Regions from separate parts of the Neptunomonas sp. CHC150 genome, predicted to be linked through region 2. Evidence: predicted binding sites of a transcription regulator. Region 2 holds the regulator's gene; the other holds the start of a gene.
The links. The regulator sigma-54, encoded in region 2, starts transcription at its own class of promoters, with help from an activator protein. The targets are predictions, from matches to a motif close to TGGCACNNNNNTTGCTNT.
Positions count from the first base shown of each region.

Region 1: a site for sigma-54 is predicted at 2,279-2,296, ahead of ureA (urease subunit gamma). Genes of this name have one in related genera too.

Region 1 covers NZ_JAPNXU010000010.1:180,836-188,801, forward strand. The annotation lists gene ureC (urease subunit alpha) at 1-1,587, opposite strand, end outside; gene OW491_RS12630 (urease subunit beta) at 1,598-1,903, opposite strand; gene ureA (urease subunit gamma) at 1,913-2,215, opposite strand; gene OW491_RS12640 (Na+/H+ antiporter subunit G) at 2,489-2,851, opposite strand; gene OW491_RS12645 (K+/H+ antiporter subunit F) at 2,864-3,133, opposite strand; gene OW491_RS12650 (Na+/H+ antiporter subunit E) at 3,127-3,618, opposite strand; gene OW491_RS12655 (monovalent cation/H+ antiporter subunit D) at 3,619-5,142, opposite strand; gene OW491_RS12660 (Na+/H+ antiporter subunit C) at 5,142-5,507, opposite strand; gene OW491_RS12665 (monovalent cation/H+ antiporter subunit A) at 5,507-7,966, opposite strand, start outside.
Region 2 covers NZ_JAPNXU010000012.1:56,877-64,842, forward strand. The annotation lists gene rapZ (RNase adapter RapZ) at 1-741, opposite strand, end outside; gene ptsN (PTS IIA-like nitrogen regulatory protein PtsN) at 776-1,234, opposite strand; gene hpf (ribosome hibernation promoting factor) at 1,260-1,550, opposite strand; gene OW491_RS16110 (RNA polymerase factor sigma-54) at 1,596-3,131, opposite strand; gene lptB (LPS export ABC transporter ATP-binding protein) at 3,169-3,903, opposite strand; gene lptA (lipopolysaccharide transport periplasmic protein LptA) at 3,908-4,411, opposite strand; gene lptC (LPS export ABC transporter periplasmic protein LptC) at 4,398-4,970, opposite strand; gene OW491_RS16130 (HAD hydrolase family protein) at 4,970-5,506, opposite strand; gene OW491_RS16135 (KpsF/GutQ family sugar-phosphate isomerase) at 5,506-6,480, opposite strand; gene OW491_RS16140 (calcium/sodium antiporter) at 6,512-7,453, opposite strand; gene OW491_RS16145 (ATP-binding cassette domain-containing protein) at 7,621-7,966, shown strand, end outside.

The sequences.
Region 1 (7,966 bases), on a different contig from region 2:
GTTATTGTGAATCATGTCGGCTTTACGTACCGTACGGCAGCCTTTTACCTCACCAATCAAACTCTTTAAGCCTAGCTGTTCGGCCAAGTCCGTTTTAGCGGCGGCCTGCGATAAGAACAACATTGACGTAGCATGACAGGCACCTCCCATCGCACCAAACATAGGACGGTAATGCACCGGCTGCGGGGTAGGAATTGAGGCATTGGGATCGCCCATCGGGGCGGCTGCAATCATGCCGCCTTTCAAAATAGTGCTGGGCTTAATCCCAAAGAACGCAGGCTTCCAAAGCACAATATCAGCAAGCTTACCTACTTCAATTGAACCGACTTCATGAGAAATACCATGGGCTAACGCGGGATTAATCGTATATTTTGCGATGTAACGTTTCAGACGATTGTTATCATTATCAGCTGAATCACCCTCTAACGGCCCTCGTTGCACTTTCATTTTGTGTGCTGTTTGCCATGTACGGGTAATGACCTCCCCCACCCGTCCCATCGCTTGGGAGTCTGAAGAAATCATCGAAAAAGCACCTAAATCATGCAGGATATCCTCGGCGGCAATGGTCTCACGACGAATCCGCGACTCAGCAAAAGCTACGTCCTCAGCAATACTGGGATCGAGGTGATGGCATACCATCAACATATCCAAATGTTCATCAACGGTGTTGATCGTATAAGGACGTGTTGGGTTGGTCGATGAAGGCAGCACATTAGAAAGGCCTGCCGCCTTAATAATATCAGGCGCATGCCCGCCTCCGGCCCCTTCTGTATGGTACGTATGAATAACCCTATCACCTATCGCTGCTAGCGTGTCTTCTACAAAACCGGACTCATTTAGAGTGTCAGTGTGGATGGCGACCTGAATATCCATCTCTTCAGCAACGGACAAGCAGCAATCAATGGACGCCGGAGTCGTTCCCCAGTCCTCATGCAGTTTTAAGCCCATTACACCCGCCTCTACCTGCTCACGCAGAGCTTCAGGCTGGCTCGCATTACCTTTACCTAAGAAACCTATATTCATCGGCAAGTTATCCACCGCTTGCAGCATACGATGAATATTCCAAGGCCCTGGTGTACAGGTTGTCGCATTTGTACCTGTTGCAGGGCCAGTACCCCCGCCAATCATGGTGGTTACGCCCGACATAAGTGCATCATCTATTTGTTGCGGGCAGATAAAATGAATATGCGCATCAATACCACCGGCTGTAACAATGGAGCCTTCCCCAGCCAACACTTCGGTGCCAGGGCCAATAATAATATTTACATTAGGCTGCACATCAGGGTTACCGGCTTTACCTATGGCCGCAATACGACCGGCTTTAATGCCGATGTCTGCTTTTACAATACCCCAGTGATCTAAAATCAGGGCATTAGTGATGACGAGATCGACCGTCTCTGCACTCAGTGCTTGGCCTTGACCTTGGCCATCACGGATAACTTTGCCCCCGCCAAATTTAACTTCATCGCCGTAGGTGGTGTAATCCCGCTCTACTTCTAAAAATAGCTCGGTGTCCGCTAGTCGAACGCGGTCACCCGTGGTTGGGCCAAACATCTCTGCATAGGCGCGTCGTGAAATAGTTGCCATCCGAATCTCCTTACAGGGTGCCCATTATTTTGCCTTGGAAGCCAAACACTTTGCGGTCACCCGCATACGCGACCAGCTCAACGGTTCGACTTTGCCCTGGTTCAAACCGCACCGCGGTGCCAGCGGCTATATTTAAACGAAAACCACGCGTTTTATCGCGCTCAAATCGCAAAGCGTTATTGGCTTCATAAAAGTGGTAGTGTGAGCCAATCTGAATAGGTCGATCACCCGTGTTTGCGACGCTAATCGTTACCGTCTCACGTCCTGCATTTAAGGTTATATCGCCCGCTTGTGTAATCATTTCGCCCGGAATCATAATGGTCTCCTACACAATGGGATCATGAACAGTGACTAGCTTGGTACCGTCTGGAAAAGTGGCCTCAACTTGCACTTCATGAATCATCTCGGCTATACCATCCATGACATCATCAACCGTTAATAAAGTACGGCCATAATCCATCAGCTCGGCAACGGTTTTTCCATCACGTGCACCTTCAAGAATAGCGGCACTAATATAAGCAATCGACTCAGGGTAATTGAGCTTTAAGCCTCGATCTTTGCGGCGCTCTGCCAACAAGGCTGCGGTAAATAACAAGAGTTTATCTTTCTCGCGCGGGGTAAGTTCCATCGCTTTCGGTACCTCCTCTAATCCTGATCGACTCGTCAACTATCTATCGTTAACTAGACCAGAAAAGCAAAGAATATACCAGTTAGCGCTTTATAACTTTTCTCTTTATCAAGAAGGGATGAGGCACACGATAAGCGCCTTATTTAGGGGGAGAAGCGACTTAGATGAAAGGTGGGCCGATATTTATTGAGCAGTCACCTGAACGTAGAGCACTGTTATTGAACAGAAAGCGCACCAATACTGACCCTCAAGTCCACATTGGTGCGCAACGAATCAGTGATTGGGCGGCTGGCGCTGCTTAGCAATGTCCGCCAGATCGCGGTTAAGCGTACCCTTGTGGATTTTAAGGTGGTAATGCAAACCCGTTTTGGCCATCATCATGGCTGTAACCGGTGCGGTAATGAACAAGAAAATGCTAATAAGCAATTCATGCGCACTTAACCCATTTTGATTGACGCTCACCAATATCATAGAGGCAATCAATATAGCCCCCATCCCTAACGTGGTCGCTTTAGTCGGTGTATGCAATCGCATATAGAAATCTGGCATTTTCACCAAACCTATAGAGCCCATTAGCACAAAGAAACCACCTAATAGTATTAAAATTGAGCCTATCAACTCTACCCAAAATGGCATAACACACTACCCTTATTCAATTATGTCGCCGCGCAATAAGTACTTGCACAAAGCCGCTGTGCTTACAAAGCCCAGCATTGCAATCATCAGCGCCGCTTCAAAATAAATGGCGGTACCCATAAACAAACCAAACAATAAAATCAGCGCAATACTGTTGATATACATAGTATCCAGCGCCAATATTCGATCAGGCTTATCTGGCCCACGAAACAGCCGCCATACATTAAGCACTAAAGACACCATGACCATTGCAGTGGCGATCATCAAGCTAATTTCTAGCATCCGAATATCTCCAAAAGCGGCGCTTCATACCGTTTCTTAATTTCACGCACTAGGGTGGTTTCATCTTTCATATGCAACGCATGCACATATAACCACTGCTTATCTTCTGAAACCTCAGCTGACAAGGTACCCGGCGTTAACGAAATGGTGCTTGCCAAAACAGTAATAGGAAAGTCTCCTGTTAGCTCCAGCGGAATCGCGACAAATGCTGGCTGTAAATACTTAACCGGACGCATGAGCTGCACCGTTACCTCGATATTCGCAACGATGATATCAACCAAAACTCGCAGAAAATATATAACGGCTTTAATAGGACGCCTAATGTGCGGCTGCTCAGCTTGCATACCTCCCACTAGAATCGGAATCAGGAGCGCAAAAATCAACGCCAACAGTAGATGTCCCGGCGCTATCGATTGGTTAAGCAACAGCCACACAATAAACAGCACTATACTGTGAGTTGGCATAGGGAATATACGTCGTAGCATTTACTCAGGACTCCCTAATGATGGTGTAGTGGGTAACAATAACTCAGGCTGAACGCCCAATTGGTATAACTGTAACGCGGCTTGCGAGGTAAAGTCTGAGACTTGACCACCAAAAATCACTAACAACGGAGAAGCAGATAGTAAAAAGTAGATGGCAAACAGCTTGGGTTTCGCGATTATTTTTTTCTCATTGGTCTCGCTGCTAATACGCCAAAATAAGGTTGATCCGCCCCGTGAAGCGGCAATAACACTCATCAAACTAGCGATTAAAACAGCACCCCATACCCATGCCATTTGGGCAGCGCCCACACTGGATTGCAGCACTAATACCTTACCCACAAATCCGGAAAACGGTGGTAGGCCGGTCATGGATAAAATACCGATGGCAAATGCTATGCCTAAAGGCAGCGAGCTGGTCATTCGTCGAGCACGAACAAACCGGTCAGACGCTTTACCACGCTGTTCGGCAATTGCATCAGCCAGCAAAAAGAGCGCCCCGGTAACCAACGTTGAATGTATCAAGTAATAAAGCCCAGCCGTGGTGGCTTGCACAGTATTAATGGCTACCGCACTTAACATAGTACCAACAGACACGATCACCAAGTTAGACACTAACTGGCGTAAGGATTGGCTTGCCAATGCGCCCAAAGTACCCGCGGATATCGTCAAGATTGCAGCCGGCCACAGCCAAGGCTGGATTAGGTTGGCAAGCTCACCTGCATGGTGTCCAAACACAACTGTATGGATTCGCCAAATACTGTATATCCCCACCTTTGTCATAATCGCAAACAGCGCCGCCACAGGTGCACTAGCACTTGAGTAGGTTTTGGTCAGCCAAAAATGAAGTGGGAACATGGCAGATTTAAGACCAAAGACGATCAACAGCAATAGCCCGCCAATACGCGCCAATTGTTGTTCTGCCTCAGGTAGTTCGCGTACTTTGAGTGCCATATCGGCAATATTAAGCGTTCCTAAGGTGCCATAAAGAATGCCTAGGGCGAACAGAAATAGCGAAGAGCCGATGAGGTTTAAGATTAGATAATGCAGGCTAGCTTGGGTTTTCTGTTTACCGCCAGCATGTATTAACAGTGCATACGAGGCTAATAACAGCACCTCAAAAAACACAAAGAGGTTAAAGATATCACCGGTAAAAAATGCTCCGCTGATACCCATTACTTGCAGCATAAAGAGCGGATAAAAGAACACTCCGCCTCGGTCATCGCCGGCCGTCGAATACAATAATGCTCCTAAGGCTAATACGCCCGTCAGCAGCACCATTAAAATAGCTAAGCGATCAACCACCAGCACTATGCCGTAAGGCGCTTGCCAGTTCCCTAGTTGGTAAACTTGAATCGACCCACTCAAACTAATTATGAGCAGTTCGATAGCCACGCCAACCAGCCCAAGCAAGGCAACAAATGCTACAACACGCTGGCGCTCTAGGCTGTTGGCCACCGGTGGCAACAACATCAAAACAGCGGCCAACATCGGTATTAGGATAGGTAAAATGGGCAAGTGATCCATCACTTAGACTTCTCCTTGTCCTTATCCGCTAATTGATCTGTCCCAAAATCCTGACCATCAACATGATCATTGCCTAAATCTGCACGCGCACGCATTGCTAGGATCACGGCAAACGCCGTCATTGCAAAACCAATAACAATGGCTGTCAGCACCAAGGCCTGTGGTAAAGGATCGGCATACGTTTCCGATTGACCAAGCACAGCAGGCTGATTCACCACCAAGCGGCCGCTTGAAAACAAAAATAAATTAACGGCATACGAGAGCATAGTTAAACCGACAACAACAGGAAAAGTACGTCCGCGTAGCGTTAGAAAAATCCCGCATGTTGTTAACAGCCCTACACAGGCAGCATAAATCAATTCCATTACTGATCCTCCAACACGCGTTCATCCGGACGTTCCGATGTCGTTAATGTTCCTAAGTTAGCCAAAATCAGCATAGTTGCTCCGACAACGGTTAAGTACACACCTAAATCAAATAACATGGCACTGGCGAGCTCAAACTTACCCACCCAAGGCCATTTAAAGTAATCAAACCATGATGTTAAGAAAGGCTTATCGAAGAACCAACTGCCTACACCGGTAAAAGCAGCTATTAACAAGCCTGAGCCGATCATCCACTGATAATTAATATGGACGCGCGCTTTCATCCACCCAACACCGTTTGCGATGTACTGTTGTATGAGCGCGACTCCGGTAATCAAGCCAGCAATAAAGCCGCCGCCGGGTTCATTATGCCCTCTAAGGAAGATGTAGACCGAGACTAACAAGGCCAGAGGCAACAAAATTTGAGAGATAACGGCAAGTACCATTGGGTATGTGTCGGTACTCCAATGACGGCCATACTCATCGCCGGAAGGCATATACAAACGCATTCCCACAATAAGCTTATAAATTGCAATAGCAGCGATACCTAACACGGTTATTTCACCTAAGGTATCAAAGCCTCGGAAGTCGACCAAAATGACGTTAACCACGTTGGTACCGCCACCACCGGTTTTACTGTTAGCAACAAAAAAGTCAGATATCGTCTCAAGTGGACGGGTCATCATGGCGTAATTGACGGTACCAATCACACCACCTACTAAGGCAGAAATACCTATATCCCTGACCAATCGACGCGGCGACGATTCTTTAGGCGTTTGCTGAGGTAAAAAGAAGAGCGCCAACATTAACAAAATAACCGTCACTACCTCTACCGCTAACTGGGTCAACGCTAAGTCGGGAGCGGAATACCGCGCAAAAGCGATTGAAACAATCAACCCCACAACGGATAACATCAACAAAGCCACCAGCCGTTTACGGTTCCAGATCACCGTTGCTACTGCACTGAGCACCAGCAAGATAGCAGCGGTTACTGATGCAGCATCCATAGGTAATTGCGGTTTCAGACCCGATGTTTGCTGCAAAGCGGTAAGCGGTGTCACTGTAACGGCCAGCGTGGCTAACAACAGCAAGAAGATATAACGCTGTAGCGAGCCATTTTCGATATAGGCATGACCAAACCGGCACGCTTTAATCGCTCTTTGAACCCAACGTTCAAAAACGACTTTTGAGTCCGGTTCTGGAAACTGCATTTGAAAATGAAACAAGGTTCGGCGGTTATAATACACAAAGAAACCACCAGCCATTGCCACAAAACTCATCATTAGCGGCAAGTTAAAGCCATGCCAAATTGCCAAACTGTAATATGGCACAGGCCCCAACAAAGATGCGGATGAGGCCGCGTTTAATAACTGAGCAACCACTAAACCGGGGACAATACCCACCAGCAAGCAACAACCCACCAATATCTCAACTGGCAGTTTCATATAGCGCGGCGGCTCATGAGGGGTTTTCGGTAAATTAACGGGCTCGCCGTTAAAAAACACATCATGAATAAATCGCGTTGAATACGCGACGGAAAAAACACCGCCCAAGGTTGCAAGTACCGGAATAATCCATGATAGCGACCCTAACGAGCCTTGATCTAACGTCTCGTTGAAGAACATTTCTTTTGATAAGAAGCCATTCAGCAAAGGAACACCAGCCATTGACGCAGCCGCGATAATCGCCAACGTGGCCGTGTACGGCATATACTTCCACAAACCATTAAGCTGGCGCATATCTCGCGAACCCGACTCATGATCAATAATACCGGCCGCCATAAACAGCGATGCTTTAAACGTTGCATGGTTGATAACATGGAAGATAGCCGCCACGGTTGCTAAACGAGTATCCAAACCAAACAGCAACGTTATCAGTCCCAAATGGCTGATCGTTGAGTAAGCCAACAAACCTTTAAGGTCGTGCTTAAACAAGGCCATATACGCACCAAAAAGAAAGGTACATAAGCCTGTTAAACTAACAATTAAGAACCACATTTCCGTGCCGGACAGAACGGGGTAAAAACGGGCCATCAAGAAAATACCCGCTTTTACCATGGTCGCAGAATGCAAGTAAGCACTGACCGGCGTAGGTGCTGCCATTGCTTGAGGCAACCAAAAGTGAAAGGGGAACTGCGCTGATTTAGTAAAGGCACCTAACAGCACCAACACTAAAATAAATGGGTATTCGCCGGACTCCCTGAGAGCATCACCGCTGTTAAGTACAGTCTCTAAATCAAAACTACCTACAACTTGGCCAACTAAAAGCAACCCTGCCAGCAGAGCGAGACCACCAGCCCCGGTGACGGTTAGTGCCATTCGTGCCCCTTTGCGAGCATCAGTACGTGAAGACCAAAAGCTGATTAACAAGAAGGAGCTAATACTGGTCAGCTCCCAAAAAAACCACATCTGAATAATGTTACCTGATGCGACCACACCCACCATAGCGGACATAAACAT
Region 2 (7,966 bases):
TACCGTGACATAACTGCGGTTATTGTTGGAAAACTCAGGCAACCACTTTTCAATGTAACCGCGAATATCCTGGTACATTTCATCGACCAGAGCCTCGTTACTTAAAAAGTCGATGACAGGCTTGTCCTTGCCCGTAAATTTACGTAATTCAGGAAGCCAATAAGGGTTTGGCAGTACACGGACATCAAATACCATATCGACATCCATTGGAACGCCATGTTTAAAGCCAAACGACTCAAATTGGAGTGATAACGTTTGCTGTTTACGCTCTGCTACACGTAATTTAATCGTGTCACGGAGGTCGTATAGTGACATATGCGTAGTATCGATTCTTATATCGGCAATTTCGGCGATCGGCTCAAGGAGCTTTTTTTCGTACTCAATTGAGTCAGTTAATCCACTAAACAATTCTGACATCGGATGTCGACGTCTAGTTGAGCTGTAACGGTTGAGTAAGCTTTCAAGTGACGCGTTAATAAACACGAGCTCGGCGTTAATGTCGCTGTGTTCGTTAAAATCACGCCAGATCTCGGGGAGTCGCTCTAAATTACTCGATAAGTTACGAGCATCGATACAAACGGCTATTTTTTTGAATTGAGCATCGGCTTCTAGATGCTTAATTAAATCCGGCAATAGCATAGCCGGTAAGTTATCAATGCAATAAAAACCCACATCTTCCAATGCCTGCAAGGCTGAGCTTTTTCCTGAGCCGGACATCCCGCTAATGATTACCAATTTCATGAGAGCTCTCTTATTGCATTAGGCTGATGTCACTTTATTGGAATAAGCGCATCGCTGTAGCCAATAGGTTTTCATTGCTGTCGGCTTTTCGAAGGGCGACACGGCATTCATCTTGGCTAAAGACTTCTGCTAATTTTGCTAAAGTGCCGAGGTGCTCATCACAGGCCGCTTCAGGGACTAGCAAAAAGAACAGTAAATCTACAGGACGGCTGTCGATAGCATCAAAATCGATAGGCTCTGCTAAGTGAATCAGCGCTCCTATCGGTGCTTCGATACCCGCTAATCGGCAATGGGGTATAGCAACCCCTTCACCGATGCCGGTACTGCCCAGCCTTTCTCTGCCAATTAGGCCGGTGAAGATAAGTTCGTGTGTGACTTCTTCACCGACTGATTCAGCAATGAGTTTGCTTGCCATTTCTAGCACGCGCTTTTTGCTGCCGCCCTCTACTGCTTGTAGAGTGCGGCTAGGTGTTAACAGAGAAATTATGGGCATATGACTTCAATTAGTTATTAGAAGGTTATTTATGGCTCTTGAGCTTTTCTTTATGTTTGATGATTTGACGGTCTAGCTTATCCGTCAGGGCATCAATGGCCGCATACATATCCGGCTGCTCACTGGTTGCAAATATTTCGCCTCCAGCAATATGCATGTCAGCTTCGGCAATTTGCCGCTGTTTATCAACACTCAAGGTCACTTGTACGTTAGTGATGTTATCGAAATGGCGTTCTAGCTTGTCAAACTTAGTGTGTACATACTCGGACAGTGCTTCAGTCAGTTCTACATGGTGACCTGTGATATTGATCTGCATAGATTGTCTCCTTAGCACGACTCTTCAGTCGTATGCGTATCGTTATTAAACCAGACGCTTGCGTTCATTAGAAGGAGCGATTCCCATCGCTTCGCGATATTTGGCGATCGTCCTTCGAGCGACCTGGATTCCTTCTTCATCGAGAAGTTGAGCAATTTTACTATCACTTAAAGGTTTAGCAGGGTTTTCGGCAGCTATCAGTTTTTTTATGACCGCTCGTATGGCTGTTGATGAGGCTGCGCCACCATCGCTGGTGTTGACATGGCTTGAAAAGAAGTACTTTAGCTCAAATATTCCGCGAGGTGTGTGCATGAATTTTTGTGTCGTCACACGTGAGATAGTGGATTCGTGCATCTCAACTGCTTCGGCAATGTCATGTAACACCATGGGCTTCATAGCTTCTTCACCATGCTCAAGAAAATCTACTTGCCTTTCGATAATTTGACTTGAAACTTTTAGCAGAGTTTCATTTCGGCTGAGTAGACTCTTAATAAACCAGCGTGCTTCCTGTAAATGGTTTTTTAAATAGGTGTTATCCGCGCTGGAGTCCGCTCGGCGAATCAAATCAGCATACTGAGTGTTGATCCGTAAATTAGGTGAAGCTTCAGAATTCAAGCGCACGGTCCAAACACCTTTGAGCTTTTCCACAAAAACATCTGGAATCACATATTCAGCTTTTGAAGGTGAAATCATTGCTCCCGGCTGCGGGTTTAGCGTTTGAATGAGTTCAATAATAGCCTGTAATTGTGGTTCTTTGATGCGTAGCTTGCGCATCAATTGTTTGTAATCATGGTTACCCAGTAAGTGGATATAATGTTGGCACAAGTTCAACGTTTGCGCTAACAAAGGAGGCGGCTCAGGTAATTGTTTTAATTGTATGCACAGGCATTCACCTAAGTCGCGGGCCGCTACACCGGGCGGATCAAACTGCTGTACGCGATGCAATACGGCTTCGAACTCTTCCAGTTCTGCTTCTTGGAAGCGTTCTGGTTCTTGGCGTTTAAAGTCTTCAAGCAGCTCTTCAATGTTAAGGCGTAAATAGCCTTCGTTGTCGATCGCATCGATAATGGCTTCAGCAACTAAACGGTCGTCTGCGGACATCCTTGTTAGGTTAAGTTGCCATAGCAAATGGTCTTGGAGACTCTCCTCGGCACTATCATTCGATTCAAAAAAGCTGTCATCGTCACGATTACTTGTGCTCGATGTGTTGCTGCTAGTTTGGTAAGTGTCGTCCCAAGATGAATCGGTTGATAACTCACTGGGGATGTCATCGTTCCACTTGTCGTCAAAAGAGTCGGGTTCTTGGTCGTCAGATTGTGTCGATTCTTGTGTTGTTTGCGCCGTGTATTCCGATGGGGTTTGATCTGAATTGCTAGGCTGCTCGCTCTGTGTAGAGTTGTCCTGCGGAGCCGCATTGTCTTCACTGTCTTCATTAGTTTCCAGCATGGGATTGCTGTCTAATGCAGATTGAATCTCCTGCTGTAGATCAAGTGTCGATAATTGCAGTAAGCGAATTGCTTGCTGTAATTGTGGGGTCATCGTGAGATGTTGCCCCATTTTTAACTGTAATGACTGCTTCATAAATTACAAGTAGACTCCAGAAAACACGAGGTGTTGCTTATAGTCGAAACGATTCGCCGAGGTAAGCAGCACGAACTTTTTCATTTGCCAGTATATCGCTTGGCTCGCCTTCAGCTAGGATAACACCTTCACTGACTATGTAGGCTTTCTCACAAATGTCGAGTGTTTCTCTGACATTGTGGTCCGTTATTAAGACTCCAATACCTTTTGATTGTAGGTGTTTTATCGTCTTTTTAATATCATTTACAGAGATTGGGTCAACCCCTGCAAAGGGTTCGTCTAACAAAATAAAAGCGGGCTCGGAGGCTAGGGCACGCGCTATTTCGACTCGGCGTCGTTCTCCACCAGACAAGCTCATGCCTAGACTATTTCGTATGTGCGTAATGTGAAACTCTTCTAGCAACTCTTCCATTTTGGCTTTTTGTTGATCAACTGATAGCTCTTTTCGCATTTCTAAAATGCCAAGTAAGTTATCTTCAACACTGAGCTTTCGAAAAATAGACGCTTCTTGAGGTAAGTAACCAATTCCTTTGCGTGCGCGTTGGTGCATAGCCAAAGGGGTAATCGTTTCTTCGTTGATAGCTATTGAGCCGTTATCAGCTTTGACCAAGCCCACAATCATGTAAAAGCAGGTAGTTTTACCGGCACCATTGGGACCCAGAAGTCCTACGATTTCACCGCTATTGACCGAGAGGGATACATCGCGAACGACATTACGTTTTTTGTATGATTTTGCTAAGTTGCGAGCGTGTAAAGTGCTATCCGGCGTCATCATATTATTTCGCTTTTGGTTGGATAATCATTTGTACGCGCTGTCCTGAGTTGCCTTCACCGCTATAGGCATTAACGAGAGACTTTTCCATCTGATAGACAATGCGTTCGCCGCTGAATTGGTTCTTGTCTTGTTCTACGCGAGCGTTGCCGGTGATTGTGATGGTTTGTTGATCAACTTGATATTCTAAACGTTGACCAAACGCGTCGGTAATAGCTTGGTTTGCTGATGCTTGTTGGCTAAAGCTTGCTGGACTACCCGTGGCGACAATGCGGTTTACGTCATTATTTTTTTGATAAAGGTTAACCTTAGCGGCTTTTATTTTCATAGTACCCTGGGTAATAAGCACGTTGCCCGTATAGGTAGTAATTCCGCTATTTTCATCAATCTGAGCGCTATTAGCGGCGATATGGATAGGCTTCTTGCGGTCGTCAGGTAACGCAAAGGCAAGCTGGGTAGCGAATAGGCATGTGCAAGCCAACAGGGATAGTTGTTTAAGGTTCGACATAAAAAGTGCCTTTTACGTCCGATAGTAAATCGGAGGTCCGCGAATTAATGTTGATCGTCATGCCAGTTGCTGTCGTTTCAAACTGTTGGTTTGTTATTTTGACGGGTAGGTCTGTGCTCGCGATACCACTGCGGCGGTCAAAATTTAACGACGACGTGGTTAGTAAACTGGCATCGGGCATGTTGGGATTATGCGTGACGCGTACGTCTTCATCAAGCGTCATGCGGTCTTCATTATCAAATAACGTGCCAGTTTTGCTGGTGAGCGTGACAGGTGTTCCTTTTTCATCCTGCATTTCGACGGATGGAGAAAGTAGTCTGGATAATGCTTGATCGGGAAAGTGAGTTAACTCAGCGGCTGACAGTGTCGCTTTAAGCTTCCCTTGTTCATCGAACTCTTTTACTTTGCTGCCTTTTAGGTAGTAATCCGCACCCTGTGATAATGCGCTTTGTGTCGGTGTCTCTTGCACGTCATCAGGGTTAATAATCCAGTAAGCGAGAAGCGGTAACAAGAGAATACTTGCAACGGCTACTCGCGCTTTGCTTTGGTTCAGTAGCATTAACGGAACCTCTGGTACGCCTGTGCTAACAAGCCTTTGGCTTGTAGGATAGTCTCGCAAAACTCACGAGCGGCTCCATACCCCCCTGTTCGTTCAGTTACCCAACTGGCCTCTTCTTTTACAAGAGGGTGCCCATTGGGAACTGTTGCACCAAAAGCAACGGCTGTAATAGCGGATAAATCAGGTAGGTCGTCGCCAATATAGGCGGTTGTCTCTTCGCTATGAGCTGTTTTGTCTAGTATTTCACGCAGGGCGGTAAGTTTGTCATCCCGTCCTTGGTGCAGGTATGTAATTCCCAGTGCTTTGACACGCATTTCGACTTGCGGTGACTTTCGGCCAGTAATGATCGCGGTTTCAATCCCCATGTCATGCAGCATTTTGAAGCCTAGGCCGTCTAGGGTGTTAAACATTTTGACTTCTGAACCATCTGCAAGGAAATGTAAACTGCCGTCAGTTAAAATACCATCCACGTCAAACACTGCTAGCGTGATGTTTGCGGCGCGTTTTGCAAGTTCAATATTGTCGATAGTGCGCATTAAATCACTCCTGCTTTTAACATGTCGTGCATATTCAGTGCGCCAGTAGGGCGACCTTGGTCATCGCAAGCAATCAGCGCGTTGATTTTTTTAGTTTGCATGATGTGAAGGGCTTCGGCGGCGAGCATTTCTTCGTTAACGGTTGTTGATTGGCGTGTCATGACTTGTTCTATAGGTGTTGATTTGAGGTCAAGGTTCAAATCAAGCGTTCGTCGCAAGTCTCCATCGGTAAATATACCGACCAGTACACCGTCTTTGTCGACAACTGTTGTCATGCCTAAGCGCTTTTCTGTAACTTCTATGAGAGCCGCGTTAACTGATGTGCCGAGTTCGACGGTAGGTATGTCGTCGCCTGCGTGCATAATGCTTTTAACTTTGAGCAAGAGCTTGCGGCCGAGGCTACCACCAGGGTGAGAAAAGGCAAAGTCTTCGGCGGTAAAACCTTTGGCTTCAAGTAAGGCGATTGCAAGTGCGTCTCCCATCACCAACTGCGCAGTCGTACTGGATGTAGGTGCTAAGTTGAGAGGGCATGCTTCTTCGGAAACAGAGATGTCTAAATTGACATTAGCTTCTTGAGATAATGTGGATGCAGGGTTACCTGTAATACTGATTAGCGGAGCTGCCATCCGTTTAATGAGCGGCAATATAGTCACAATCTCAGCGGTTTCACCTGAGTTGGATAGCGCAATGACCACGTCTTCTGGTGTGAACATCCCCATATCGCCATGGCTGGCTTCACCTGGGTGAACAAAGAAGGCCGGAGTGCCTGTGCTGGCTAGTGTTGCTGCAATTTTACAGCCAATGTGACCTGACTTACCCATACCTGTGACAATGACACGTCCTTTGCATTCGATCAGCAATTCGCAGGCTGCTTCGAATCCGGCATCTAAATGCGGAATAAGTTCTAGTACTGCTTCGGCTTCTAATTTAATAGTACGAATAGCAGATTCTAAGAAAGGTTTGCTTTGTTCCATAATAAAACTTACTTATTTCCGTTTGGGTTAATCAGGATGCAACAGTGTACAGCAGGTAGAGATATCCCGCATAGGCGGCGGTTAGCAGGCCGCCCTCGATACGTGAGATTCGGGCGGGTCGCTGCCACAAGCAAAAGGCGACAAGCAGTATTGTGACGGCAAGCATGGCCATGTAGTCGCGGGAGAACGCGTCTGCCTCAATGCTAATGGGAGACACTAGGCCCGGAATTGCCATCACAGCACCTAAATTGAAGATGTTAGAACCGACAATGTTACCTAATGCGATATCGTGTTGTTTTTTTAGTGCACTGGCTACGGTAGCCGCTAATTCCGGTAGGCTGGTGCCGATGGCTACAATCGTCAAACCAATAATGAGTTCGGAAACGCCCATAATTGTGGCGATTTCAACAGCGCCCCATACGAGTAATCTTGAGCTTGCTATTAAAAGAGCAAGCCCTATTAGCAGCCAAAAAATAGCTTTAGGTGTTGTCAGTTCGGGGATTTCTTCATCATCCGAACCTTCTTCCTCTTGTTGGTATTTTGCAAATAAATAGAGACAAACAATCAATCCAACAAATAAGATAATACCGTCGGATAGTGAAAGCGTCAGATCCCATAAGCAGTAGCCAGCCAGTAACGTTATACCCACTAATAGAGGGATCTCTTTTTTGATAACCCCTGATTTTACCGGCATAGGAGCAATCATTGCGGTTATACCAAGTACTAAAGCAATGTTGGCAATATTAGAACCAACCGCGTTACCGACCGCCAAGCTTCCCGAATCATTGATGGAGGCCATAAAAGAGACCAGCATTTCGGGGGCGGACGTGCCAAAAGACACGATCGTCAAGCCTATCAATAACGGTGACATACCGAAGTTTTTGGCGGTAGCGGCGGCACCGTTTACGAAGCGATCTGCACTCCACACGAGCACGATTAATCCACCAAGTATCGCTAAAATGGGATAAAGCATAGAATAGTAAATCCGAAGGTAAAAAGCGGTATTAAATCAGAACTGTTATGTTACGCAAGTGAATTGGGATTATTCATGTTTTCTTGCACTAGTGGTATATTGTGCGCCTTAATTTTCCGTTAATATAGGTTAGCGGAATATTTTACGGCAGAGGATACGCCCTACGCATGTCAAAACAGTCTAATGAAGATAGCGTCATTATTGTTGATGATCTTCATTTCAGTCGTGGTAATCGCACTATCTTTAACGGTGTCAATTTGCGCATCCCTCGCGGTAAAGTTACGGCGATAATGGGGCCATCAGGCACGGGTAAAACCACCTTGCTTAAATTGATTGGCGGACAGCTGCGTCCCGACGCTGGCCGGGTTTTAGTGGATGCTAGCGATGTCCATCGTTTACCTCGCCATGATCTTTTTTTGTTGCGTGAGCGAATGGGAATGCTGTTTCAAAGCGGTGCTTTATTTACTGACATGTCAGTTTTTGACAATGTCGCGTTTCCACTTAGGGTACACA